Regions from separate parts of the Stenotrophomonas sp. YJH_SMC_17 genome, predicted to be linked through region 3. Evidence: predicted binding sites of a transcription regulator. Region 3 holds the regulator's gene; each other region holds the start of a gene.
What was found. Region 3 encodes FliA, which starts transcription of late flagellar genes. Its sites were predicted from a motif close to TAAAGTTTNNCNNNCNNNGGCCGATAA; they were not measured.

Region 1 (7,779 bases), on a different contig from region 3:
ATCAGCGGCCTGTGCATCACCAAGCTGGACGTGCTCGATGGCATGGAAAAGCTGAAGGTCTGCATCGCCTACGAATACAACGGCAAGCGCACCGAGTACGCGCCGCTGGACGCGCAGGGCTGGGAAGAGTGCACCCCGGTGTACCTGGAGTTCCCGGGCTGGAGCGAGAACACCCACGGCATCACCCACTGGGACGACCTGCCGCCGGCTGCACGTGCCTACCTGCGCTCGCTGGAAGAGCTGGCCGGTTGCCCGATCAGCATCGTCTCCACCGGCCCGGACCGCGACCACACCATGGTCCTGCAAGATCCGTTCGCCTGAGTGCGTGACCGGTAGCGCTGGGCCACACCCGGCGTCGCTGCAAGAAGAAGCCCCGCGAAAGCGGGGCTTCTTCGTTACTGTGTCAGCGGGGCCGGCGAGGAAGCAAAGCGATGACCAGGATGTCAGCGTGAAAGGCGAGACCGTGGTTCGGATCACCCTGTGGGTGTTGTGGAGCCTGTGGGGCATCGCCTGCGTGGTTCTGGCGCTCGGCGCCATCGCCAACCAGCTGGCCTCGCGCACCCAGACCCTGCCGCTGCTGCTGAGCCCGGGCGCGACGGCCGAGGTGACGGTCTACCGCTTCATCGATGACCATCTGAGGCTGCGGCTGCGGTATGCCGCAGACGGTGCTGAGGCTGACCCTGACGTGCTGCTGCGCATCGATACTCCCACCAATCATGGAGATTTCCGCGCGGGGGAGCGTTCGGGCGCGGCCGGGCAGGGCATCGATCGCAGGCTGGCGTCGGTTGAATCCAGCGGTCTCATGACGTCCTACTTTGGTTATGGCCGCGGCGATGCATTGCCACGCGGACGCTCATGGCTGCGGGTAACCGTGCTGGAGGTGGACCCGGCGCTGGCGGGCAGGGCGGCCTTGATCGAACTGCAGCCCCCACTGGACCTGTTGAAGCTGACCGACCTCGACTACGTCTGGCTGTGGCCGTTCTTCTTCTGGAAGCCGGTGGCGATGTTGCTTGTGATATTCGGTGTCGGGCTGGAGGTGGCCAGCATTGCGCTGCGCCGTATCCCCGCCCGGTAGCTGGCGAAGGCACTTGCGGAATACCCAATATGGGCACAATAATGCCCAGTATGGGTATATCTACCGCCACTGCATCTTCGTCCAGCCCCATCGGCCTGGCCGATGCACTGTTCACCCAGACCCAGCAGCGGGTGCTGGCGCTGCTGTTCGGCCAGGACCGTCGAGATTTCAGCATCTCCGAGCTGATCAGTGGCAGCGGTGCCGGCTCTGGCGCCGTGCAGCGGGAAGTGGCCAAGCTGGTCGCAAGCGGCCTGGTGGAGCAACGAAAAGTCGGTAACCAGAAACGTTATCGGGCATTTGCCGGCTCCCCCATCCATGCCGAACTGGTGGCGCTGGTGCACAAGACCATCGGCCTCGCGCAGCCGCTGCGCGAGGCGTTGCAACCGCTGCAGGACCAGATTGCGCTGGCCTTCGTCTTCGGTTCGGTGGCCAAGCGCACCGACAGCGCGCACAGCGATATCGATCTGATGCTCGTGTCCGATACGCTGGGTTATGCTGAGTTGATGGCGGTGCTTGATCCTTTGGAGGAACGTCTGGGACGGCCGGTTAACCCGACGCTGTACACGCACGACGAATTGAATGATCGCCTGCGCAAGGGCAATGCCTTCCTGCAGCGTGTTCTCGAACAACCCAAGGTGTGGGTGATTGGAGGAAAGGATGACCTCGCCATTGCAGAATCTGGTCGGGGCGGGTAAACCGCTTACCGCCGAACCGCCCGATCCGCGGGAGATTGAAGGGCTGCAGCGCTCGGGCCTTGCGCGGCTGCGTGACGCACGCAATGCCACGTTGTCGCTGGAAAGCCGCTTCGACCTTGCCTACAACGCCGCGCACGCCTTGAGCCTGGCCGCGCTTCGCGCGAAGGGATTCCGGCCCAGCAACCGCTACATCGTGTTCCAGTCGCTCCAGCACACGCTCGGCGTTGGTCCGGAGGTGTGGCGCGTACTCGACAAGTGCCACCAGCAGCGCAACATCGCCGAGTACGAGGGCGAACTCGATGTCAGCGGGCGCCTGGTGGAAGACCTGATCACAGCCTGCGAAGCGGTGCGTGTTGCCTCTGGCCTCTGAGCAAAGCGAGGGCTGACGCGTCAGCGTTCGGCCGCCCGCAGCAATGGATAGGGATTGATCGATTCCCCCTTCCACCACTGTTTTTCAGGCCCCAGCACGTGCACCTCGAAGTGCAGGTGCGGCGCGTCCGCACTGGCATTGCCGGTGCTGCCTACATAACCGATCACCTCGCCGCGCCTGATCACCTGCTTTTCGGCCAGGCCATCGGCATAGCGCTGCAGATGCGCGTAGTAGTAGCACCAGCGTCCGCTGGGCTCGAACTGGTAGATCGTCAGCCCACCGCGCTTGCTGTCGAACAGCTTCTCCACCGTGCCGTCGGCCACCGCCAGCACGGGCGTCCCGGCATCGGCCATGATGTCGATGGCATCGTGCACGCGTCCTTCGCTGCGGGCGTCGGTGAAGGTGTCGCGCAACTGCGAGGGTAGTACGCCCTGCACCGGCAGCAGCAGACCGCCCTGTGCTGCGTCCAGGCTGGCCGGCAGCGGCGCGCTCGGTGTGGTCGGTTCCGCCGTCGGCGTTGCCGACACGGTGGGGGTCATTGCTGGCGAGGACGCCGCCGTGGGTTCGGCGGCATCGCGGCGCAGCCACCAGCCCAGTCCCACACCCAGCAGCACGCCCAGCACGATCAGCTGCGAAAGACGCATCGGCTTACTCCTGCATCACCACGGGGACGGAGGTATCCACCGCATCGGCCACGCGCAGCGCATCCCAGTTGGTCATGCGCACGCAGCCATGCGATTCGGTCTTGCCGACATGGCCGGGCACCGGCGTTCCATGCAGGCCATAGTGGGGCTTGGACAGATCAATCCAGACCCTCCCCACCGGGTTGTTCGGACCCGGAGGCAGCGTAGCCTTCTTGTCGCCCTTGCGCGCATCCCAGAACAGCTTGGGGTTGTAGTGGAACGGCGGGTCACGATACACGCCAAGAATTTTCCATTCACCGATTGGCAGCGGATCGTGTTGGCTGCCGGACGACACTGGCACCTGTGCGATCACCTTGCCCTGCGCATCCAGCAACTGCAGGGTGGAATCGGACTTGTCGACCACGATCTTCGCCGCCTTCGGCAATGCAGCCGGTGCGATGTTGGGTACCTGGATGCGGTTGCCGGCCTTGGCCAGATCGACGCCGGGGTTGAGCGCCTTCAGCAATGTTGGCGAAGCATGGAAACGCTCGCCCAGTGATTCCTCGACGCTGCTGTAGCCCAGTGCCCTCAGCTTTGCCTGCGCGGCGGGTGTCTTCGGTAGGGCGACGAACGGCCCGGCCACGTCCTCGGCGGTCAACGTGTAACTGGCGAGCGGTGTGGTCGCATCGGCCTGCAGCGCCTTCCAGGTGCTGTCGTCCAGCTCTCCGCTCACCGTCAGGCCGTGAGCGGCCTGGAACCCGGCCACGGCGCGTCGCTGGTTGCTGCCGACTTCACCGTCGATCTCGCCCGGGGAGAAATTGGCCCGGTCCAGAAGCACCTGGGCGTGCAGCGGCGAGCGCGCCGCCGTATCGGGGCCGGCCTTCTCGGCAATGGGCTCCGGCAGCTGGGCTGGCGGCGGCACCTGCGCGAAGGCGGGGGACACCAGCAAGGACAGGGCGAGCAGGGCGGGGCGGTGTACGGGCATGAAGATCTCCGGCAGATGGCCGCTCCACCCTGCCCGCAGAGGCTGCGCAGCCTCCGTGAAAGCAACCTGATGCCGGCATGAGCAGGGCGGCCCTGGCGTGGCCCGGGCCCTTGTCGCAGAAGCACCGTGCATGGTCTCACCAAGGTGAACGGCTACCGACGCCCGTGCATGTTGCCAGTCAAGATTGCCGGTGGCACGGCCGATACGGCCACATCCCCCCGTTTTGGATGTACCCATGAACTACTTGAGGAATGTCAGGGTTGCCTGGCGTCTTGGGCTGGGCTTTGGCCTGTTGCTGCTGCTGGTCACCGCCGTGGTGGCCACTGGCGCCACCGCCAGTGTCGTGCAGAAGCGCGCGATGCAGCAGGTGGTCGACGTCAGCGTGGCCAAGGTACGGCTGCTGTCGCAGATGCTCGATGCCAACAACCAGATGATGGTGGTGCGCCGCGAGATGCTGATCCGCCAGGGCGAAGACCGCGGACACGACGAGCAGCGCATCGCCGATCTGGTCAAGCGCTACGAGGCCAGCTGGACCGCCTACCAGGCGCTGCCCAGCGACGCCCAGGGCAAGGCCATCGCGGAAACCATTGCCGCCAAGCGTGCCGTCGCGCGCCCGCTCAACAAGCAGACCAGCGAACTGATGGAGCAGGGTGACTATCCGGGCGCCGTGGCGCTGACCCTGGGCCCGGTGCAGGAAGCCGCCAATGGCTGGAACAAGGCGCTGTCGGACGGCGTGGACTTCGAAGAGAAGGAAAGCCGCACCGCCGCAGCCGAAGCGATCCGCCTCGGAGAGCGCAGCCTGCTGCAGCTGCTGGTGCTGGGCGGCGTGGCCTTGCTGGTCGGCATCGGTGCCTCGGTGATGATCGGCCGCAGCCTGACCGGCCCGCTCGCGCGCGCGGTGAACCTGGCCGAGCGCCTGTCCAGGGGCCAGCTGGACCAGGAATTCCGCCTCGGTGGGCGCGATGAACTGACCCAGCTGGGCGAGGCGATGGCCAGCGTGCGGCAGAGCGTGCAGGCAGCGATCGGCGCGCAGTTGCAGATGGCCGAACAGCACGAGGCCGGCGCGATCCGCTATCGCATGGACGCCAGCGCGTTCCCGGGCGACTTCGGCCGCATGGTTCAGGCCACCAACAGCCTGGTGGAATCGCACGTGCAGGTGGAACTGCTGATGGCCGAAGTGATGCAGCGTTACGCCATCGGCGACCTCAGCCGCGACCTGCCGGACTACCCGGGCGAGAAGGGTACGCTGACCCGCACCCTGGCCTCGGTGAAGCAGAGCCTGATGATGATCAATGCGCAGATCGATGAACTGGCCCGCGCCGCGCGCGCCGGTGATTTCAGCATGCGTGGCGATGCCGCTGCGTTCCAGTTCCAGTTCAAGGCGATGGTCGAACACCTCAACGGCATGATGGCCAGTTCGCAGGCCAGCATCGCCGATGTCTCCGACGTGCTACGCGCGATTTCGCACGGCGACCTGACCGCACGCATGGACGGCGAGTACGACGGTGTGTTCGCCCGCATGCGTGACGACGCCAACACCACCACTGCGCAGCTGACCGGCATCGTGCGGGGCATCCAGGTGGCCGCCGACAGCATCAACAACGCAGCGCAGGAACTGGCTGCCGGCAACAACGACCTGTCGCGCCGCACCGAGCAGCAGGCCGCCAACCTGGAAGAGGCCGCAGCCTCGATGGAGGAACTGACCTCGACCGTGCGCCAGAACGCCGAGCTGGCGCGACAGGCCGACAGCGAAGCGCATGCCGCCGGTGCCGCCGTGCGCGAGACCGAGCAGGCGATGGCACAGATGGCGTCGGTGATGGGTGAGATCGATCAGTCCTCGGCTCGTATCTCGGAGATCTCCACGTTGATCGACGGCATCGCGTTCCAGACCAACATCCTGGCGCTGAACGCTGCCGTGGAAGCCGCCCGTGCAGGCGAGCAGGGCCGTGGTTTCGCCGTGGTCGCCAGCGAAGTGCGCACGCTCGCGCAGCGTGCCGGTGTCGCCGCCAAGGAGATCAAGGAGCTGATCGAAGACGCCGCTGCCAAGGTGAAGAGTGGCCTGGCAGTGACGGTTGAATCCGAAGCCGCGATCGCGCGCGTGGCCCAAGCGAGTTCGCGTACGACCCAGTTGATGAGCGACATCGCCGCGGCCAGCAAGGAACAGGCGGCCGGCATCGAACAGGTCAACCAGGTGGTGGTGCAGATGGATCAGGTGACCCAGCAGAACGCTGCGCTGGTGGAAGAAGCGACCGCGGCCAGTCGCGCGCTGGAGGAGCAGGCGCATGCACTGAGCACATCGGTGGCGGTATTCCAGATCGAGCAGGACGGTGCGGCCCGCGCCGTGGTGGCGCGCGCGGCCTGATCGTTACCGCGTCGGCACGGCGAAGTGCCGTGCCGACTGAAAAGACCTCAGCGCTTGAACAAGCGCTCGTGCATCCAGCCGTCGTTGGTCAGCACGAGCGTTGCTTTGCCATCGATTTCGTCCTTGGCTTGATCCGCGAGGTTACGGTAGCTGGCCTGGACATCTTTCGATCTGGCCCAGCTGTCCGCATCTTCGACCTTGTAGCGGAAGTTCACCTGAGACAATTTCACGCCCATCATCTCGCTGGGCTCGGTAAAGGTGTGCACCTCTGTCACCCTGAACTTGCCGGTGCAGAACGCTGCTTGACCTGCAAATGTTTCTGCGCCGCCTTCTACGAGGAACTTCTTTCCTTTGGATGTAAGCGCGTACTCGCCAGCCGGTACGGTCGATGTGCCAAACATCGATTTCATTTCAGATGCTTGGCGGTTCAGCAACCCGGCCTCGACCAAGGCGTTGGCCTGCAGGCGCGCGCGCTCTCCCAAGCTGCCATCGTTGGCCAGTTTGAAGGGGAGTTCCCGAGCGGGCAAAGCAGCGCAGAGCCCGTTCTTGGTATCAAGATATTTCTGAATAGCCTTGCCGAAATTGCCCTTGTTGGCGGTCTGGGAACTGCTGCATGCCGCCAGTACAAGCATCAGCGCGCTGGTCGCCAGAACTCGGTTCACATTCTTCATCTCAACCATCCCTGTCAGTGGGTCAATCAACGTAGCCGCTACCACCGAGCGAAGCTACAGGTGGGGGGGGGGGAAGTCGATGATCTGTCCTTGAGGGAGCCTAGCGAAGAGGCTCTGAAGGCGATCAGCAGTGCCAGATGACTTCCGGATTGCTCTGCACGGGATGTAGCCGTTTACGACAAACTGCGCGACGTGCACTCACTGCCTTCATCGGTGTGCCTGAGCCACGAGTGGCTCTGGATGGCAGAACAGGTGAGTCGCGCTGTCGCCGCTGTCGTACGGCCGTTGGGACCGATCCAGGGAAAGTAGGCGCTGCGCCACACGTCCCGCGCCTGCGATGCGGGCGCGGGTTGCTCCCCGTTTTCGGGAACGATCAATCTCTGCTCCGCGTTCGGGCAGCCTTTTTCGCTGCGGTCTTGCGTGTCGCTGCCTTTCGGGCACGGGTAGCCGCCGCCTTCTTGGCGGCGGCGCTGCGGGTTGCGGCGGTAGCCTTCTTGACCGGCGGCTTTTTGGGAGCGGCTTTCTTCGCCGTGCTGGATGCAGGAGCCCTCCCTGCAACCGTCCTTTCCGCGGCCGATTCATCGGCGGCCGCTCTCTTCGCCGCAGACTTCTTCGCAGGCGACTTTTTCACGGACGACTTTTTCTCAGCCGGTTTCTTGGCAGTCGACTTCTTTGTAGCAGTGTTCTTCACAGCGGCCTTCTTCGCCGGTGCCTTCTTCGCCGCCTTGCGCCCACTGCCACCGCGCTTGCCTCCACCATCCTGCTTGTTCACGGTGGCCCAGGCGATGCGTTCGGCGGTGCTTTCGCTGGCACCGCGCTCGCGCTCGCTGTCCTCGATATGCTCGGCCTGGCGCTTCTGCTTTTCGGTATAGGCGGACTTGTCACCACGTGGCATGGCCGGATCTCCGGTGGGGGCTGGGCTCCACGGTGGGCCTGGCGGCGTTAAGCGCAAGTCCCGCAAGGGTGATCGCACCGGCAAGGGGCCTCGGCTATGCTTG
Region 2 (7,779 bases), on a different contig from region 3:
TTCGGGCGTCCTGCTCATCGAGTACGACGAAGAAGGCAAGCGCCTGAAGCTGCCCGAGCGCAGCCGGCAGCAGGCCAACGAACCGGAAGAAGCCGAGGCCTGACTGCCTCGGCCGGCACTCTCCTGTAGAGCCGAGCCATGCTCGGCTGCTCTGCGCGACCGGCAACAGCGGGCCAACCAAGGTTGGCACCTACCAGATCATGTTGCGCCCTTATGCCCCGCGGAACGTATCCCACGCCATCCGTGCGATCAGCACCACCACCAGCCCCACGAACAGCTTGCGGATGAACGGCGTGCCGCCCTTCAGCGCCAGGCGCGTGCCCACCACCGAACCGATGATGTTGGCTGCTGCCATCGGCAGCGCGAACAGCCACAGGATGTTGCCGGTCGGCACGAAGAACGAGATCGCTGCAACATTCGTCGCCAGGTTCACCACCTTCGATGCCGCTGAAGCGCGCAGGAAATCCAGACCGAAGAAGCGCACGAACAGGAAGATCAGGAAGCTGCCGGTGCCCGGCCCGAAGAAGCCGTCGTAGAAGCCGATCGCCGCACCGATCGCCAGCGCGATCGCCAGCTCGCGCCGGCCGATCTCCTGTGGCCGGTGCAGCGCGCCGAAATCCTTCTTCCACAGGGTGTAGGCCAGCATCGCGACCAGCAGGACCAGCACCAGCGGCCGCACCGCATCCTTCGGCAGCAGGCTCACCGCGGTGGCGCCGGCGAAGGAGAAGATGAAGGCCGTGCCGGCCGCGAACAATACCGGCTTCCACGGGAAGCGCACATTGCGCGCATATCGCCAGGCGGCAGCGCCGGTGCCGAACATCGAGCTGAACTTGTTGGTACCGAACAGCATCGCAGGCGTCTGCTGCGGCAGCACCGTGAACAGACCGGGTAGCTGCACCAGCCCACCGCCACCGACGGCGGCATCGACCAGGCCGGCGATGAAGGCGATCACCACCAGCCACCACAACTCAGGGGGAACCAGTTCCAGCACGGCGATCAATCAAAGTGGGGGCGCGACAGCATACGCCTGTCCTGCATCGGCTGACCCACGCCCCGCGTGGATCAATCCGCACAAGCCGGCGACAATGCGCGCATGAGCCGAAACCCTGCCGATCCCTGTCCCTGCGGCCTGCCCGCCGAATACGCCGCCTGCTGTGGTCGTTTCCATGCCGGCGAAGCCGCCCCAGATGCCGAACGCCTGATGCGCTCGCGCTACAGCGCATACGTGCGGGGCCTGGCCGACTACCTGCGCCAGAGCTGGCACCCGGAGACCCGTCCTGCCGAGCTGTCACTCGACGATGCGCCGGGCCAGCGTACGCACTGGCTGGGCCTGACCGTGCACGAACACACGGTCACCGGTGCCGACAGCGCCGAAGTGCGTTTCACCGCACGCTACCGGGTGGGCGGCGGCAGTGCGGTGAAGATGACCGAGCACAGCCGCTTCCTGCGCATCGACGGCCGTTGGTACTACCTCGACGCGGTCTGAGCCTCAGCCGCCGCGCACCGCCAGCACGCGCTGGCCGCCGTGCGCGCGGACCTGGTTGCGGCCCTCGTCCTTGGCCACGTACAGCGCCTGGTCGGCGGCCTTGATCACCGCCACCGGGCGGGGGTCCACGCGGCTGTCGGCCAGCCCGATGCTGACCGTCACCTGCACTACCTGGCCGCTGCCGCCGCGCCCGCGCTGCTGGCGACCGGTCTCGTCGTCGCGGCTGCGCGTACCGCGGTCGCGCAACTGCATGCGGGTGTCCTCGATGCTCTGGCGCAGCGCTTCCACCGCGTCCACGCAGGCCGCCGCCGGCCGGTCGAGGAAAACCACCGCGAACTCCTCGCCGCCGTAGCGGAACGCGCGGCCTCCGTCGCCAACCCGCGCGAGCCGCGAGGCCACCAGTCGCAGTACATCGTCGCCGGTATCGTGGCCGTGGGTGTCGTTGAACGATTTGAAGTGGTCCACATCCACCATCGCGATGCTGTAGGTGCCCCGCGCCCGCTGCAGGGTCTCGTTGAACGCGCGCCGTCCCGGCAGGCCGGTCAGTTCATCGCGGAACGCCATGTGGAATGACTCCTGCAGCATCGCGCCCAGCATCAGCAGCAGCGCGGCACTGCTCAGCGCCGGCAGCAGCACCGGCTGCAGGAACACCCGCGGCAGCATCCACCACAGGCACAGCAGCGCCAGCAGCATCGCCGTGTGCAGCGGGCGAGGGCGCTGCCAGGCCAGCCAGCCCAGGGCCGTGGTGGCGGTCAGGAACAGCAGGGCCGGCAGCTGTGCCAGCGCATTCCAGTCGCTCGGAATCCAGGCGAAGTGCCGGTTCGACAGCAGGTCATGCATGCCCTGCGGCTGCTGCGCGGCCAGCAGGGCGAAGATCGCCAGCAGGGTGCCGCTACCGATCCCGCGCAGCAGCAGGTCCTGGCGCCGCCGGCCACGCTCGGGCCACAGCGCATGCAAGGTAAACAGCAGCGGCAGCCAGGCGGATACCGCATGGAAGCGCAGCGGCGTCAGCGGGCTGATGTAGCCCAGCCGCAGGTAGTGGGCGAGGCCGGGGTGCAGCACCGTGAACACGGCCGCCACCAGCAACAGCATGCACAAGGTGCGCACCTGGTTGTACATCAGCGCCAGCCCCGCACCCAGGCAGGCCAGCAACCAAGGCAGCACGCGCTGGCCGGCTCGGCCGACATCCTCGTCGCCCAGGGTAGCCCACAGCACCAGTGCGACCAGCAGGGCGGGCAGCACGAACAGGTAATGCGCAGGCTGGCGGAGCGGATGATCGGACAAGCGGTAATTCCAGCGCGGTCACTACACGGTCGCAGCACTGCCGTTAGCGGCGTTGGCGCAGGGTTCTTGAATGGGCGCGATGTGAATGCGCTGCCGCCATGCGATGACATCGCGCTCACCCGCGGCAGACGAAGCTGGTGCCCATGGACAGCGCAACCCTCGCCGTCGCTGCCCCGCAGCGTGAACTCGCCAGCCACTTCGCCCATGTGCGTGGACGCAGCCAGCAACTGGCGGCACCGCTCAGCGCCGAAGACGCGATGCTGCAGAGCATGGACGATGCCAGCCCGGCCAAATGGCACCTGGCCCACACCACCTGGTTCTTCGAGCGCTTCGTGCTGGCCAGCGTACGCGGCCACCAGCCGTGGGATCCGGCCTGGGACTTTCTCTTCAACAGTTACTACAAGAGCCTCGGCCCGGCCCATGCCCGCCCACGCCGTGGCCTGCTGTCGCGGCCCTCGCTGCAGCAGGTGCGCGACTATCGCCGGCACGTCGATGAGCAGCTGCTGGCGCGCCTGGCCGACGGCGATCTCGGTGAAGAGGCGCTGCAGCACCTGCAGCTGGGCCTGCAGCACGAACAGCAGCACCAGGAACTGCTGCTGACCGACATCAAGCACGCCCTGTGGTGCAACCCGCTGCAGCCGCCCTATCGCGAAGACCTCGCGGCGGTCACCAGCGTGCACAGCGCACAGGGATGGGTTGCGCGGGAAGAACGCATCGTCAGCGTCGGTGCAGCGCGTTGGCCGCAGCACGCGCCCTTCGCCTACGACAACGAATCACCACCGCACCGCGTGCTGCTGCCTGCACACGCCATCGCCGAGCGCCCGCTCAGCAACGGCGAGTACCGTGCCTTCGTCGATGCCGGCGGCTACCGTGATCCGCGCTGGTGGCTCAGCGAAGGCTGGGCCCTGTGCGAGGCTGAAGGCTGGCAGCACCCACTGTACTGGCACGACGACCTGCAGCACGAGTACACCCTCGGCGGCTGGCGCGCGCTCGATCCACATGCGCCGGTCTGCCACCTCAGCTATTACGAAGCCGACGCCTGCGCGCGTTGGCATGAGGCACGGCTGCCGACCGAATTCGAATGGGAGGCGGCCGCCGCCACGCAGCCGCCCAGCGGGCACTTCGCCGATGACGACGGGCTGCATCCGCATGCAGGGCAGGGCACGGGCCTGCGCCAGCTGTTCGGCGATGTCTGGGAATGGACCTCCAGCGCCTATGGCGCTTACCCCGGCTTCCAGCCCTTCGGCGGCAACCTGGGCGAGTACAACGGCAAATTCATGTGTGGCCAGTGGGTGTTGCGCGGCGGCAGCTGCGCCACCCCGCGTGGCCACGTCCGCAGCAGTTACCGCAACTTCTTTAATCCACCGGCGCGCTGGCAGTTCTCCGGCGTGCGCCTGGCGAGGGATCTTCCATGAGTACCGTGCAGGACGCGCTGCAGGCGCTGACCGACCTCACTCCCGGCCGCCAGCAGATCATGGCCGACGCCGTGGCCGGCCTTTCGTGCGCCACACGCCAGCTGCCGTCCAAGTATTTCTACGACGCGCGCGGGTCGCGCCTGTTCGAGCAGATCACCCACACCCGCGAGTACTACCCCACGCGCACCGAGCTGGCCCTGCTCGACCAGGTGCTGCCGGAGATCGCCAGCGCCGTCGGCGCCCATGCCCACGTGGTCGAACTGGGCAGTGGCAGTGGTCGCAAGACCGCCCTGCTGCTGGCTGCCCTGCACGATCCGGTGGCCTACACCCCCATCGAAATCTCGCGCGCCGCGCTGCTGTCCAGCATCGACCACCTGGCCCCGGCGCTGCCGCAGGTGGAGATGCTGCCGGTCTGCGCCGACTTCACCCGCCCGGTGCAGGTCCCCGAACCGGAACGCCAGGCCGCGCGGCGCCTGTTGTTCTTCCCCGGTTCCACGCTGGGCAACTTCGCCGGCGAAGAGGCCATCGCCCTGCTGCGCGCGATGCGCCAGACCATGGGCGATGACGGCCTGGCGCTGGTCGGCATCGACCTGCACAAGGACCCGGCGCTGATCGAGGCCGCCTACAACGATGCCGATGGCATCACCGCAGCGTTCACCCTCAATCTGCTGGCCCGCCTCAACCGCGAGGTCGGCAGTGATTTTGATCTTGATGGCTTCCGCCACCAGGCCCGCTACAGCACCGCGCGCCTGCGCATCGAAACCGACCTGGTCAGCCAGCGCGAACAGGACGTGCACCTGGACGGTCAGACCTTCCACTTCCAGGCCGGCGAACCGATCCGGGTCGAGTACAGCCACAAGTACACCGATGACAGCTTCAACCACTTGGTGCAGCAGGCCGGGCTGGAAACCATCGCCCACTGGAATGCGTCCGATCCGGCGTACGGCCTGCGCCTGCTGCGCGCCTCGGCTCCGCATCGGTAGCGCCGGGCCGTGGCTGGCGGATGCCAGGCCGTCTGCCCGCGCTAACATGGCCCCAGCACCGGCAACACAGAGGACGCCATGCCCTTGATGACCACGCTCGGCCTGGCCGCCGCGCTGGCCGCGCCGTTGACGGCGCAACCGACACCTGCCGCTGATCCGGCCTTTGCCCGCTGCATGACGCAGCTGCAGGCAACGGCCGCCAGGCAGGGCATTGCCGCGGATCGCTTCGCTGCCATCAGCGCCGGCCTGCAGCCCGACCCCAGCGTGCTGCCGCTGCTGGATGCGCAGCCGGAATTCACCACGCCGATCTGGGATTACCTGGCCGCGCTGGTTGATCGCCCGCGGGTGGACGATGGCCGCGCCATGCTGCAGCAGCATCGCGATCTGTTGCAGCGGGTATCGGCGCAGTATGGCGTCGATCCGGCAACGATCGTCGCCGTATGGGGTGTGGAAAGCGATTATGGCCGCGTGTTCGGCAAGCGTCCGCTGCTGCAGTCGCTGGCCACGCTGTCCTGTGCCGGCCGTCGCCAGCCCTTCTTCCGTGGCGAACTGCTGGCGCTCATCAAGCTGATCGAGCAGGGCGACCTGCAGGCGCAGGGACTCACCGGCTCCTGGGCCGGTGCCTTCGGCCACACCCAGTTCATGCCCAGCACCTATGCGCGCATCGCCGTCGACGGTGATGGCGATGGCCGCCGCGATCTGGTGGCCAGCATTCCCGACGCACTGGCCTCCACCGCCAACTATCTCAAGCGCGCCGGTTGGCGCAGCGGCGAACCGTGGGGCATGGAAGTGCGTATTCCCGAGGGTTTCAGGACGGCGCAGGCCGGGCGCACCCAGCGTCGCGCGCTGGCCGACTGGCGCGCACTGGGCATCACCGGCCTGGATGGCAGCGCCCTCGCACCGCAGGGCCTGCCGGCCGACGCCCGCGCGGCCCTGCTGCTGCCCGCCGGCAACAAAGGCCCGGCGCTGCTGGTGTTCCGCAACTACGATGCGATCTACAGCTACAACGCCGCCGAGAGCTACGCGCTGGCCATCGCCACCCTGGCCGACCGTCTGCGTGGCCGCAACGGCCTGGCGACCGCCTGGCCCACCGATGATCCCGGCCTCGGCCGCGACGAGCGCCGCCAGCTGCAGACCCTGCTGCTGGCCCGTGGCCACGATATCGGCAGCGCCGATGGCATGATCGGCAACGCCAGCCGGCGCGCGATCCAGGTCGAGCAGCGCCGCCTGGGCTGGGCCGAGGCCGATGGCCGCCCCGGCCAGCGCATCCTGCGTGCGCTGCAGGCCGAACCGCGCACGCCGGCCACGCCCACCCGTTTCAGTCTTCCCGCCAACTACAGTGCCGCGCAGTCGCCGGCCTTACGGAGTCGATCCACCGTGCAACAGATCCAGGGTGTCAGCAGCGGCCAGTTCCAGGGACTCGATGCCTGGCTGGTGGAAACCCCCGAGGCCACCGCCGCCATCAGCGTGTTCGGCGGCCAGCTGCTGTCCTACGTGCCCAAGGGCCAGCCCGACGTGATGTGGCTGTCGCCCAAGCGGGCCGAGCTGCCTACGCCCATCCGTGGCGGCAGTCCGGTGTGCTGGCCTTACTTCGGCCGCCAGGGCCAGGGCAATGACGTGCCGGCGCACGGCTTCGTCCGCACCCTGCCGTGGGAACTGCAGCAGGCACGCCGCCTCGACGACGGCAGCATCGAGCTGACCCTGGCGCCGCCGGCGCTGCAGGATCTCGGCCTGCGCCTGACCATGACCGTGCGCGTGGGCCGCGAGCTGCGCCAGCAGCTGGTCACCGAGAACACCGGCAGCGCACCGGCCACCTTCACCCAGGCCCTGCACAACTACTTCCGCGTGGGCGATGCCACCCGTGTGGAAGTGGACGGCGTGGACGGGGTGACCTACCAGGACAAGTACGAGAACTACGCCCAGACCCGCCGCCAGCAGGGGCCGTGGTCGTTGCGCGACCCGCGCGATCCGGGCCGCAGCGACCGCATCTACAGCCCGGCCGGCGGCCGCTACGTGCTGCGCGATCCGGTGCTCAAGCGCCGTATCGAACTGCGTACCGAAGGCAGCCGTGCGCTGGTGGCCTGGAACCCCGGCGCGGAAGCGGCAGCGAAGATGACCGACGTCGGCGACGGCTGGCGTGACTACGTCTGCCTGGAGGCCGCCAACGCCGGTCCGGATATCGTGACCGTGGCCCCGGGCGGTCGCCACGTGCTGGTGCAGGTGCTGTCCAGCCAGCCCCAGCCCTGAGCGGGGTCCGGTTACAGACAAGGAGCGATGCATGCAGGAAGCACAGTGGTTCTACGCCAACAGCAGCCAGCGCGAGGGGCCGGTCGACCTGGCCGGCCTGCGGCAGCTGCAGGCCGAGGGCAGGGTAGGGGCCGCCACCCTGCTCTGGTGCGAGGGCATGCCGAGCTGGCGCCCGCTGGCCGAACTCGACGCGTCAACCCAGACGGCCGACGTCGCAGCCCCATCGGTTGTCGTCGACCGTGGGATCGATGACCCCTACCGCGCGCCCGACACGGCGTCGGCGCTGCTGGCCGGCTCCGCGCAGGACAGCCAGCCATTGCAAGGCGAGATGGCGCTGTACGCCGCGGTGGTCGGCCGCAACTTC
Region 3 (7,779 bases):
TTGAACGCATGCTTGAACACGGCCGGGGAGGTGTGCAGCAGGATCGCGGCCACGGTACCGACGATGACGATCACAAACGCCGCAGGCGACCACAGCGACGCCAGGCCGGCGCCCTTGAGGATGCTGCCACCGACCAGCGAGGCCAGGGCGAGAAAGAGTCCAATGAGGCTGAGTCTATCCATGGTTCCGGTATCGGCTTGTATGAATGGGACTTGAGACACCGGGAGAATCTGGTGCAACGGAGTTCACAGTTTTCCGCGTCGCCGGGCATGGCCCGGCGCAACCACGACGGGGGTCATCTCAACCCGTCCACGTCCAGGATCAGCGCCATGCGACCATCGCCGATCAAGGTTGCACCGGCATAACCGCGCAGGCCGCGAAGGGCCTTCGGCAGGGGCTTGATGACCACTTCCTCGCGCCCGCGCACCTGGTCTACGACCAGGCCGAAGCGTGCTTCGCCGGCCTGCAGCACCACGATGGTCAGCAGGGTCGAGGCGGCCGGCGTCACATCCAGCCACTGACGCAGATCGACCAGCGGCAGGGTGTGCGAGCGGCGATCAAGCACGGCGCGGCCATCGAACCATCCCAGCGAGGTCCGGGGCGCGTGCAGCACCTCCATCACGCGGGCCAGCGGCAGTGCATAGACGTCCTCGCCGGCCTGCACCAGCAAGGTCGGCAGGATCGCCAGGGTCAGCGGCACGCGGATCAGGAAGCGGCTGCCACGACCCAGTTCCGACTGGATCTGGATCTGGCCGCTCAGTTCGCGGATGCGCGACTGCACCACGTCCATGCCGACGCCACGGCCGGAAATATCGGTGACCTGCTGCTTGGTCGAGAAGCCGGGCAGGAACACCAGGTGCAGGCACTCCTCGCTGCTCAGGCGGGCGGCGGCTTCCGGGTCGATCAGGCCCTTCTCGCGCGCCTTGGCGCGCAGCTTTTCCGGGTCGATGCCGGCGCCATCGTCCTGCACCTCGATACTGACGTAGTCACCTTCCTGCTGGGCGGACAGGCGCACGTGGCCCATCCGCGGCTTGCCCTGGGCCTCGCGCAGCTCGGGCATTTCCACGCCGTGGTCGATGGCGTTGCGGACCAGGTGCACCAGCGGATCGGCCAGCGCTTCGACCAGGTTGCGGTCCAGCTCGGTCTCGGCGCCGATCAGCTCCAGGTCCACTTCCTTCTTGAGCGAGCGGGCGACATCGCGGGCGACCTTGGGAAAGCGCGAGAACACCTTGCCGACCGGCTGCATGCGGGTGCGCATCACCGCCGACTGCAGGCGGGCAGTGGCAATGTCCAGCGTCGATACAGCGCGGTCCAGCTCCTCATCGCGCAGGCGTGCGCGCAGGGTCTTCAGGCGGTTGCGTGACAGCACCAGTTCGCCGATCAGGTTGACGATCGCATCCAGGCGCTTGGTATCCACGCGCACGGTGTGCTCGGCTTCGGCCAGCGGTTTGGCGGCGGGCTTGGCTGCCGGAGCGGCGGCCGCTGGGCGAGGCGCCGGCGGGGCAGCGACCGGCTTGCTGCCGGGCGCGGCGCCACCATGCAGCTGGTCGAGCAGGGCTTCGAACTCGTCTTCGCTGATCAATCCATCGTCCGCCTTCTTCGCCGGTGCGACCGCAGTCGGCGGGTTGCCGCCGTGCAGCTGGTCGAGCAGGGCCTCGAATTCGTCTTCGGTGATCAGGTCGCCGCCAGCGGCAGCCGGTGCGGCGGCGCTCGGGGCCGCGGTACCGCCACCGTGCATGTCGAACTGGGCGATCAGCTCCGGCGGGGCGTAGCCCGGTTCGGTGCCCGACGACACCGCGTCGAGCATTGACTGCAGGTAGTCCAGCGATTGCTGGGCGGCGTCGAAGTGATGGGCCTGCAGCACGGCCTGCCCGGCGCGCGCGATCCCCAGTGCTTCTTCGGCGGCGTGGCACAGCTCGACCATGGCGGTGACGCCGAGGAAGCCGGCGCCGCCCTTGAGCGTGTGGTAGCCGCGGAACACCGCGTTGAGCTGCTCGCTGTCCTGCGGCGCCTGCTCCAGCGACACCAGCTGTTCGCCCAGGCGGTCCAGGATTTCCTGTGCCTCGATGATGAAATCGGCAGTGATGTCGTCGGATACCGCGCTCATGGTTACAGCCCCAGATCCGACAACAGGTCGTCGGCGTCGTTCTGCGAGACCGCGTGGCGGTCCAGTCCCTTCAGTGCCGGCCCGGCCAGTTCCGGGTCGGTGCGATGCTGTTCCGGCGGCAGGCCGAGTGCGCCGAAACCTTCGTGTACGCGGCGCACGATGCCGACCACGCGCCGGATGATCTGTCCGGTCAGGTCCTGGTAGCTCTGGGTCAGGGCGATTTCGGTGAGGTTGTGGCGGATGCGCTCGAGCTGCGCGTCCTGGCCGGGCTGCAGGCCTTCGGCGCGCAGCTGTTCGGTCAGGCTGCGGCATTCCTCGGCCAGGTCCAGGGTGCGGTGGGTGGCCTGTTCGGTCATCGCCACCACGTGGTCCAGGCGTGCGCAGGCGTCGTCCAGTTCACCGGCTTCGCTCGGCACGGTCGGCAGTTCACCCAGCGCCTGACCCAGCTCGCGGGCCAGCCGCGAAAGGCCGCTCATCATCGGCTGCGTGCGCAGCGCGACCAGTCCGTCGATGCGTTGCCGCCAAGCGGCTTCGTCACCGGACTCCAGCGCGTCCAGGGCTTCCTGCAGGCGCAGGGCGAGGGCGTTCCTGTCGACCGTGGTATCCATCAGGCGCTGGCCGCCAGGCGTTCGAAGATCTTGCCCAGCTTCTCTTCCAGCGTCTGCGCGGTGAACGGCTTGATGATGTAGCCGTTGACGCCGCTCTGTGCCGCTTCGATGATCTGCTCGCGCTTGGCTTCGGCGGTGACCATCAGCACAGGCAGCGTTTTCAGCTTGGCGTCGGCGCGGATCGCCTTCAGCAGCTCGATGCCGGTCATCACCGGCATGTTCCAGTCGGTGACCACGAAATCGAACGGCTGGCTCTGCAGCAACGACAGCGCGGCATGCCCGTCCTCGGCTTCGGCGGTGTTGGTGAAGCCCAGATCGCCCAGCAGGTTCTTGACGATGCGACGCATGGTCGAAAAGTCGTCGACGATCAGGATGCGCATGTTCTTGTTCAAAGCAGAGTTCCTTTGTTGTTCATTCCGGGCGGCCGGGGGCAGCCGCCTCGGGGATGTTCATTCTTCAAGGCCGGCGTCGACCGCCTCGAATATCTTCAGTCGGCCCCGCAGGCGCAGTACCGCCTGGCCGTGGATCTGGCAGACCCGCGATTCGCTCACGCCGAGCACTGCGCCGATCTCCTTCAGGTTCAGCTCCTGCTCGTAGTACAGCGAGAGCACCAGCTGTTCGCGCTCGGGCAGGTGGCCGATGGCCTTGCCCAGCTCGCGGCCGAATTCGCCGCGCTCCAGCACCTGCTGTGGGGTCGGGCCGCCCTGGGCGACGGTGTCCAGCTCGCCCTGGTCCTCGATGCGCGATTCCAGGCTCAGCACCTGGCCGCGTGCGGCGTCTTCCATCAACCGCAGGTACTCTGGCAACGGCATCTCCATCGCCGCGGCCACTTCGGTGGCGCTGGCGGCACGGCCGCTGCTCTGTTCGAGGCGGCGGATGGTGGCGGCGGCGTCACGCGCACGGCGGTGCACCGAACGCGGCACCCAGTCGCCGCGGCGGATCTCGTCGATCATCGAGCCACGGATGCGGATCGAGGCATAGGTCTCGAACGAGGCGCCCTGGTCGGCGTCATAGCTGCGCGAGGCTTCGATCAGGCCCATCATGCCGGCCTGGATCAGGTCGTCCACTTCGACGCTGGCCGGCAACCGCGCAGCCAGGTGGTGGGCGATGCGCCGCACCAGATCCGAGTGCTGGGCGATGACCTCGTTGGCTGCCGAGCGCTGGACCTCCCGGTACTGGGCTGCGCCTTTCATGCGGCCACCCCGCGCTGCTTGAGGATGCGCTCGAGGAAGAACTCGACGCCGCCACGCGGCTCGGTCGGCGCCTGCCAGCGGGCGGTGCGGCGGGCAATCTCGGTGATCGCCAGCGCGGCCGGGCTGGACGGATAAGCCTTCACCACCGGCTGCTGGCGCTGCACCGACAGGCGCAGCCAGTCATCCTGCGGCACGCAGCCCAGGTAGTTCAGCGAGACATCGGCAAGGAACTTCTCGCAGACGCGGGTCAGCTTCTCGTACAGCACGCGGCCTTCGTTGGGATCGCGCACCATGTTGGCCACCACCTGGATGCGGTCCACGCCGCGCTCGCGTGACAGCACCTTGATCAGCGCGTAGGCATCGGTGATCGAGGCCGGTTCGTCACAGACCACCACCACGGTGTCCTGCGCGGCCTGGCAGAAGGTCAGCACGCCGTCGGTGATGCCGGCGGCGGTGTCGACCACCATGATGTCCAGCTCGCGTTCCAGTTCGGAGAACACGTTGACCAGGCCGACATGCTCGGCCGGGGCCAGCTCGGCCATGTGCCGGCGGCCGGACGCGGCCGGGACCACCAGCACGCCATTCGGGCCTTCGACGATGACGTCGTCCAGCGAGCAGCGGCCGGCGACCAGGTCGGCCAGCGTGAAGGTGGGGTTCAGCCCCAGGATCACGTCGATGTTGGCCAGGCCAAGGTCGGCGTCCAGCAGCAGCGTGCGCTTGCCCATGCCGGCCAGTGCCACGGCCAGGTTGGCCGAGACATTGGTCTTGCCCACGCCGCCCTTGCCGCCGGTCACGGCGATGGTGCGCACAGGGCCGAGCGGCTCGCTGCGGGTGGCCGACAGCGGGAAGGTCTTGGTCAGCTTGGCGTACTCACGCGACGGCATGGTTCAACTCCGGGTTGCAGGGCATATCGGCCGCTCGGCGCAAATCTTCAAGGCGAAGTACAAGATTGGCTGCACTGGCCCGGTGCAGGTCGTCCGGAACGTCCTGGCCATCGGTCACCCAGGTGATCGGCAGGGCATGGTCCACGGCTACCGACAGGGCGTTGCCGAAGCGGCCGGTCTCGTCCAGCTTGCTCAGTACCAGGCCCTGCAGGTTGGCGGCGCCGAAGCGGCGGACCACCTCGTCCATGTCGCCGAAGCTGGTGTTGGCCGGCAGCACCAGCAGGGTGCGGACCTGGCGGGCGGCGCGCAGCCACTGCAGCTGGGCGGCCAGTGCGCGGTCGCGCGGGCCCAGCCCGGCGGTGTCGATCAGCACCAGCTTGTAGTCCTTCAGGCGTTCCAGCAGCTGGTCCAGGTCGGTGCCGCTGTTGGCCTCGTGCACGGCGATGCCGAGCTGGCGGCCGTAGCCGTACAGCTGTTCGCGGGCGCCGATGCGGGTGGTGTCGGTGGTCACCAGGGCCACGTCACGCGGCGCGTGCTTCTCGGCGAAGCGCGAGGCCAGCTTGGCGATGGTGGTGGTCTTGCCGGCGCCGGTCGGGCCGACCAGGGCAATCACGCCGCCTTCCTCCAGCGGGTCGACCGGGGCGATCGGCAGCTTGCGCGAGATCAGCCCCAGCATCAGGCCACGGCCACGGTGGGCTTCGGTCTCCAGCGGGATCTGCATGGCCACGTCGCGGGCCAGGCCGGCGTCGAAACCGTACTCGTCCATCAGGTCCAGCGCGGTGGCGCGCACCGGGCAGCCACGCAGGCGCTCGTCGGTGAAGCGGTTCATCTCGCGCTCGATCACCTGGCGCATGCCGGCCACTTCCTGGCGCAGCTGGCGGATCTCGGCGTCGTCCTGGGCGACCACGGTCAGCACCGGGGCCGGGGCGAGGGTGGGCTCCGGCGAGGTTTCGATGACGGTGTCGGCCACTGCCGGTTCGCTGGCGGCGATCTCCGGCTGTGCTTCGGTTGGAGCCGCGCCCGGCAGCGGCGGCGGCTGCACGGCGGGGGCCGCGCTTTCGTGATGCATCTCGTGCGGCGGGTCGATCTGGAAGCGGGCACGGTTGGCTGGCGCGCTGGCGGCCGGTGCCGGTGCAACGATGGCCTCGGCGAACGGGGCGAAGATCTGTTCGGGCAGCGCCGGTTCATTGACGGCAGCGCGGGCCAGGGTCGCGGCGAAGCCGGTGCTGCCGCGGGTCGGCACGATCTCGTCGGCGCTGTCCAGGGTGCGGCCGGTGGCACCGACCGCGGCGCGGGCGAGGGCGGCCACGGCCGAGGTGGTCGCGGCAACCGGTTCCGGAGCGGGGGTGTTGCTGCGACGGCGGGTGACTGCGGCAATGACGGCATCGGCGGCGGTGCGCGGCTTGGGGGCCGGCGGCGGTGCGACATCACGGCGCGAGGCTTCCAGCGCACGCTGCACGGCGCTCTCGTCGTAGTTGGCGGCGGCGACGATCTCGATGCCTTCCTCGATCCGGCGGTTGGACAGGATCACGGCGTCAGGACCATGTTCCTTGCGCACCAGGTTCATGGCCGAGCGCATGTCGGCGGCGACGAATCGTTTGATTTTCATGCTGTGGTCACGGGACGAAGACGGCGGGGTGGCGGTCGGAGAACTCGGGTGGTCGGTGGTCTGCACGGTGCGGGTTCCCCTTGGTGTCTGTCTGTTGCGTTGGTTCGAAAGTGGTGTCTGTTTTCTGGCGCATCGGAGGGCGGCGTCAGCTGATCGTTCCGACCAGCTTCAGGCGCTTGTCCTCCGGCACCTCGCTGTAGGCCAGGACCGACAGCGACGGAACGCTGTGGCGGACCAGGCGGGCCAGCGCGGCGCGCACCGGGCCAGGTACCAGCACGACCGCGGGCTCGTTGCGGGCTTCCTGCTTGCTGACACATTCGGCCAGGCTCTGGTGCAGTCGCTCAGCGAGTCCGGGTTCCAGCGCGGCGCCGTTGCCCTGCGTGGACTCCTGCAAGACACGTTCCAATTGCGGGTTGAGGGTGAACACCGGCAGCTCCGCCGACATTCCGGCGATCTCCTGCACGATGAAGCGGCCCAGTGCGGTGCGCACGGCGGCGGTCAGCACCGCCGGGTCCTGGCTGCTGGGCGCGTGTTCGACCAGTGCCTCGGCGATCTTGCGCAGCTGGCGGATCGGAATGCGCTCGACCAGCAGGTTCTGCAGCACGCGCACCACCGCCGACAGCGGCAGCGCCTTCGGCGTCAGATCTTCGACGAGCTTGGGCGCGCTCTTGGCCAGGTTGGCCAGCAGGTGCTGCACTTCCTCGTGTCCGAGCAGTTCCGGCGCGTGCTCGCGGATCAGGTGCGAGAGGTGGGTGGCGACCACGGTGGCCGGGTCGACCACGGTGTAGCCCAGCGTTTCGGCCTGGGCGCGCTGGTGCGGCTGGATCCAGGTGGCGTCCAGTCCAAACGCAGGGTCCTTGCCGGCGATGCCTTCCAGTGCGCCGAGTGCACTGCCGGGGTCCAGCGCCAGCTCGCGATCCGGATGGATTTCGGCGGTGGCCACCGGCACGCCGTGCACCAGCACGCGGTAACCATTGGCCGGCAACTCCAGGTTGTCGCGGATGTGTACCGAGGGAATCAGGAAGCCAACGTCCTGGGTCAGCTTGCGGCGCACGCCCTTGATGCGCGCCATCAGTTCACCGCCCTGGTTGCTGTCCACCAGCGGGATCAGCCGGTAGCCGACCTCAAGGCCCAGTGGATCGACCGGGCGCAGCTCGTCCCAGCTCAGTTCGGCGGTCGGTGCCGGCGCGGCGGGGCGGCCCAGCGCATTGAGCGCGGCGGCGTCATTGCCTCCCGCTGCCGGATCGGTGGCGGCGGTCTTGCCCTTGCGGTAGACCTTCCAGGCGATGAAGCCGAGGATCGCGGCCAGCGTCAGGAAAGCGACGTTGGGCATGCCCGGCACCAGGCCAACGACGCCGATGATGCCGGCGGTGATCGC

Region 1: a site for FliA is predicted at 3,928-3,954, ahead of AC5P8Z_RS06400 (methyl-accepting chemotaxis protein). Genes of this name have one in related genera too.
Region 2: a site for FliA is predicted at 2,814-2,840, ahead of AC5P8Z_RS15560 (GGDEF domain-containing protein). Genes of this name have one in related genera too.

The regions. Positions count from the first base shown of each region.
Region 1 is NZ_JCAFUU010000002.1:287,560-295,338, forward strand. Features, by position in the region: gene AC5P8Z_RS06370 (adenylosuccinate synthase) at 1-321, shown strand, start outside; gene AC5P8Z_RS06375 (hypothetical protein) at 449-1,075, shown strand; gene AC5P8Z_RS06380 (transcriptional regulator) at 1,126-1,770, shown strand; gene AC5P8Z_RS06385 (hypothetical protein) at 1,733-2,140, shown strand; gene AC5P8Z_RS06390 (M23 family metallopeptidase) at 2,161-2,784, opposite strand; gene AC5P8Z_RS06395 (L,D-transpeptidase family protein) at 2,789-3,748, opposite strand; gene AC5P8Z_RS06400 (methyl-accepting chemotaxis protein) at 3,984-6,110, shown strand; gene AC5P8Z_RS06405 (hypothetical protein) at 6,158-6,781, opposite strand; gene AC5P8Z_RS06410 (histone H1-like repetitive region-containing protein) at 7,155-7,676, opposite strand.
Region 2 is NZ_JCAFUU010000005.1:257,381-265,159, forward strand. Features, by position in the region: gene AC5P8Z_RS15545 (ATP-binding protein) at 1-103, shown strand, start outside; gene AC5P8Z_RS15550 (sulfite exporter TauE/SafE family protein) at 212-991, opposite strand; gene AC5P8Z_RS15555 (YchJ family protein) at 1,094-1,486, shown strand; gene AC5P8Z_RS15560 (GGDEF domain-containing protein) at 1,490-2,770, opposite strand; gene egtB (ergothioneine biosynthesis protein EgtB) at 2,914-4,185, shown strand; gene egtD (L-histidine N(alpha)-methyltransferase) at 4,182-5,168, shown strand; gene AC5P8Z_RS15575 (lytic murein transglycosylase) at 5,256-7,415, shown strand; gene AC5P8Z_RS15580 (GYF domain-containing protein) at 7,447-7,779, shown strand, end outside.
Region 3 is NZ_JCAFUU010000012.1:8,103-15,881, forward strand. Features, by position in the region: gene AC5P8Z_RS19365 (flagellar motor protein) at 1-182, opposite strand, end outside; gene AC5P8Z_RS19370 (chemotaxis protein CheA) at 296-2,107, opposite strand; gene AC5P8Z_RS19375 (protein phosphatase CheZ) at 2,110-2,715, opposite strand; gene cheY (chemotaxis response regulator CheY) at 2,715-3,107, opposite strand; gene AC5P8Z_RS19385 (RNA polymerase sigma factor FliA) at 3,165-3,908, opposite strand; gene AC5P8Z_RS19390 (MinD/ParA family ATP-binding protein) at 3,905-4,792, opposite strand; gene flhF (flagellar biosynthesis GTPase FlhF) at 4,779-6,401, opposite strand; gene flhA (flagellar biosynthesis protein FlhA) at 6,547-7,779, opposite strand, start outside.